One region of the Mesorhizobium sp. LjRoot246 genome, then DNA from elsewhere that is predicted to be linked to it. Evidence: predicted binding sites of a transcription regulator. Region 1 holds the regulator's gene; the other holds the start of a gene.

The links. Region 1 encodes PhoB, which activates phosphate uptake and scavenging genes when phosphate is short. Its sites were predicted from a motif close to TGTCATNNANCTGTCAT; they were not measured.
Region 2: ACSQ3L_RS05815 (alkaline phosphatase D family protein) is a predicted target of PhoB. The motif match lies at 1,034-1,050, and genes of this name have one in related genera.

The regions. Positions count from the first base shown of each region.
Region 1 covers NZ_CAXUSN020000001.1:1,536,237-1,538,437, reverse strand. Annotated here, with positions in the region: gene ACSQ3L_RS07330 (ROK family protein) at 1-948, shown strand, start outside; gene phoB (phosphate regulon transcriptional regulator PhoB) at 950-1,639, opposite strand; gene phoU (phosphate signaling complex protein PhoU) at 1,656-2,201, opposite strand, start outside.
Region 2 covers NZ_CAXUSN020000001.1:1,232,170-1,234,370, reverse strand. Annotated here, with positions in the region: gene ACSQ3L_RS05815 (alkaline phosphatase D family protein) at 1-963, opposite strand, end outside; gene ACSQ3L_RS05810 (MFS transporter) at 1,097-2,201, opposite strand, start outside.

The DNA of each region.
Region 1 (2,201 bases):
ATCGACTATGCAGGCCAGGTAGTCGCCGAGGAACAGCGCCGGCTGGACACGCTGACCATGCCGCGCGACGCGCTGATCGGCGAATGCGTCGCAATCGTGCGGCGCCGCCTCGAAGATCCCGACCTTGACGTGCGCAGCATTGCCCGCATCGCGCTGGCGATCCAGGGCATCACCGACACGCGTGCCCGCGCCATGCTGTGGTCGCCGATCACGCCGCACACCGATATCGCCTTCGCCGACATACTCGAAGACGAGTTCGGCATTCCCGCCACCATGGAAAACGACTGCAACATGATGGCGATAGCGCTGCGCTGGCGCGATCCCCAGCGCTACCGTGACGATTTCATCGCCATCCTCCTGTCGCACGGCATCGGCATGGGCCTGGTGCTGAAGGGCGAGCTGTTCACCGGCACCCATTCCTCGGGCGGCGAGTTCGGCCACATGATCCACCGGCCGAACGGCGCGCTGTGTCGCTGCGGACGGCGCGGCTGCGTCGAGGCCTATGCCGGCAACTACGCCATCTGGCGCAACGCAAGGCAACTGGGTGAGGACGCAGAACCCGTTGCCGATGTCAGCGATGCCGACATGCGCGCCCTGGCGACCGCGGCCCGCGAAAGGGATGGACCGGAGCGGGAAGCCTACCGCAAAGCCGGCGAAGCGCTCGGCTACGGCCTCGGCAGCCTGTTTGCGCTGATCGACCCGGCACCCGTTGCCATGGTCGGCGCCAGTGCCGCCGCTTTCGACCTGATCGAGCCGGCGCTGCGCGAGGCCATCGCCCAGACCGCCGGCGGCCAGCACTCGAAATCGATTTCCTTCGACACCGAGCCCAACGAACTGCCGCTGATCCGCGAAGGCTGCGCGATGCGGGCGCTGACCTTCGTCGATCAGGAGATTTTCGCGCCCGGCGCGCAGGCGAGAGCGGGCCTCGTCGGTAAGAACGTCGCTTGAGTTAGTCCTCCCTGATGGCGTAGCCCGCGCCTCGGATCGTGCGGATGACGTCGGGCATGCGGCCGTTGTTGACCGCCTTGCGCAGCCGGCCGACATGCACGTCGACCGTGCGCTCGTCGATGTAGATCGTCTCGCCCCAGACATTGTCGAGCAGCTGGCTGCGCGAGAACACGCGGCCGGGATGACGCATCATGAATTCGAGCAGGCGGAATTCGGTCGGCCCGAGGCGGATCTCGCTCTTCTTGCGATAGACCCGGTGCGACTCGCGGTCGAGCACGATGTCGCCGACCTTGAGCACGCTGGACAGCACTTCCGGTTTGGCGCGGCGCAGCAGCGCCTTGACGCGGGCCATGAACTCCGGGGTCGAGAACGGCTTGACCAGATAGTCGTCGGCGCCGGTCGACAGGCCGCGCACGCGATCGCTTTCCTCGCCGCGCGCGGTCAGCATGATGATCGGCAGCCGCTCGGTCTCTGGACGCATTCGCAGGCGCCGGCAGAGTTCGATGCCGGAAACCGCCGGCACCATCCAGTCGAGCACCAGAAGGTCGGGAACGTTCTCCTGCAGCCGGATCTCGGCCTCGTCGCCGCGCGTCACCACCTCGACCTGGTAACCCTCGGACTCCAGATTGTAGCGGAGCAGCACGCCTAGCGGCTCCTCATCCTCCACCACCATGATGCGTGGCGCGATCATCGGCTGGTTACCCCTGTCATGCCGCTGGCGCGGACATTGCCGTCTCGTCCTGCTTCGGACGATTGGCGGGCAGTTGCGTGCCGGTCAAAACATAATAGGCATTTTCGGCGATGTTGGTCACATGGTCGCCGATGCGCTCGAGGTTCTTGGCGCAGAACAACAGATGCGTGCAGGCCGTGATGTTGCGCGGGTCTTCCATCATATAGGTCAGCAGCTCGCGAAACACGGAGGTGTATTTCACGTCGATGCGCTCGTCGTCGGCGCGCAGTTTGGCCAAGGCCTCGGCGTCGCGCGCCGCATATTCCTCGATCACGCCCTGCACCTGGATCAACACCAGCTGCGCCATCCCGTCGATCGAATGCGACAGGTCGCGCGGCGTGACGCTCAGCCCGACGGTGCCGACGCGCTTGGCGATGTTCTTGGCAAGGTCGCCAATGCGTTCGAGATCGCCGGCCATGCGGATCGAACCGACCACCGCACGCAGGTCGTTGGCCATCGGCTGGCGCTTGGCGATCAGCGTGATGGCCCGGTCGTCGAGCTCACGCTGGCGCGCGTCCATGAT
Region 2 (2,201 bases), 300 kb from region 1:
GGGGCCGCGATAGGAGCGCATGTCGAGGAAGAACACGTCGAGCAGCGGCCCGTAGGCTATTTTGCGATAGACGCGGCCGGGCTCGGACGGTTCGTAGCGGATCGTCGTCATTTCATGGAAGGCGCGTGCCGCACGGGCCGCCAGCACGTGGATGGACTTCTCCGTGTAGCGATTGTCGGCGCTGAGATCCTTCGAATCCGACCAGTTGTTCAGCACCTCATGGTCGTCCCACTGGTAGAAGGTCGGGCAGATGGCGCTCAGGCCGAGCACGTTCTTGTCCATCATGTTGTATTTCCACTGGTCCCGGTATTCGTCCAGTGTCTCGGCGACCTTGCGCTTGCCGTCGATCAGCACGACGTTCTTCCACTTGCCGCCACCGGGCAGGTCGACCTCGTCCTTCATGGCACCGTCGGCATAGATGGTGTCGCCCGAATGCAGGAAGAAGTCGGGCGTATGCTTGCCGATCGTGGCGTAGGTCTTCATGCCGGTCTCGTCGATCCCCCAGCCCTGGCCGGCGGTGTCGCCCGACCATGCGAAGCGGATGTCGCGCTTCGAGGCCGGCGCCGTCCTGAAGCGGCCGATGATCGGCTCGGAAACGGCGTTGATGTCGGAGAGGTCGGCTGATGTCATGCGGTAGAAGATGTCCTGGTCGGAAGCGAGGTCGGTGAGCAGCCGCTTGACCGTGTAGTCGCTGGCCGGCGACGTATCGAGCGGCGCCAGCCGCGTCGCATTGGCGAAATTCTCCGTCGACGACACCTCGAACATGACGCGCGATGGACGGTCGGTGCGCGTCCACACCATGCCGCTGGTGGCGTCGACATCGCCCGACTGGACGCCATGGGTGAAAGAGGGCCGCTGATTGGCGCGCGAATAGTAGGGCAGCGCCAAGCTCGATACGCCGGCCAGGCCAACGGCGCTGGCGGATGTGACGAAGGCGCGGCGGGTCATCGAGAGCTTGTTCATGGCTGTCTCCTGGTGGCTTGAACGGCGCCACCAAGGTCCAGCGTCAATGTTTCAGGGACATCTCGGGATGATGAAGGTTTGATAACAACCACATCTTCCTTCTCCCCTTGTTGTGGGAGAAGGTGGATCGGCCCTACGCCGCCTGCGGCTCCGGATCGAAGGCCGGGCGGCTGGTGTTGATCAGCAGCGAGATACAGGCGGCGGCAATCGCCGTCATCCCGGCGATCATGAAGGCCAGCTCGTAATTGCCCTGCAACTCGCGCATGGTGCCCCCGAAGGCAGCCGCGGCGGCCGCACCGATCTGGTGGCCGGCAACGATCCAGCCGAACACGATCGGTCCGCTGCGGTCACCGAACGCCTCGTTGGCAAGCCTCAGCGTCGGCGGCACGGTGGCGATCCAGTCGAGGCCGTAGAGCACGGCGAAGATGATCAGGCTGGTCGCCGAGAAGCCGGAATAGGGCAGATAGATCAACGACAGGCCACGGATGCCGTAGTAGACGCCGAGCAGCTTGCGCGGATCGAAGCGGTCGGTGAGCCAGCCCGACAGCGTCGTGCCGATCAGGTCGAAGATGCCCATCATCGACAGCAGGCCGGCGGCCTGAACCTCGCCGATGCCCATATCGCCGCAGAACGCGATCAGATGCGTGCCGACCAGCCCGTTGGTGGTGAAGCCGCAGACGAAGAAGGTTGCAAACAGATACCAGAACACCCGCGTGCCGGCGGCGCGGCGCAGCGTCGAGAATGTGTGCGCGAGGAAGTTGCCCTGTGACGCAGGTGGAGCGGGCGGCACGTCGTCAGCCTCGGCGCCGTAGCGCACCATGCCGATCGAAGCCGGCCGCTCGGGCACCAGCAGCCAGACCAGCGGTATCAGGGCAGCGGTGGCTATCGCCACCGCAATGACAACCGGCTGCCAGCCGCCCGACTGCGCCAATGCGGCGGTCAGCGGCAGGAAAACCAGCATGCCCGAGGCGCTGGAGGCCGACATCAATCCCATGACAAGGCCGCGATTGGTCTTGAACCAGCGGTTGACGATGGTGGCGCCGAGCACGCTGGCGACAGCACCGGACCCAATGCCCGAGAACACGCCCCAGGTAATGAACAGATGCCAGGGCTTGGTCATCAGCAGGCTGAGCGCGGTGGAGCCCGACATCACCACCAGCGAAGCCAGCAGCGTGCGGCGCAGCCCGATGCGCTCCATCAGGGCTGCGGCAAATGGACCCGTCAGGCCGTAAAGCAGT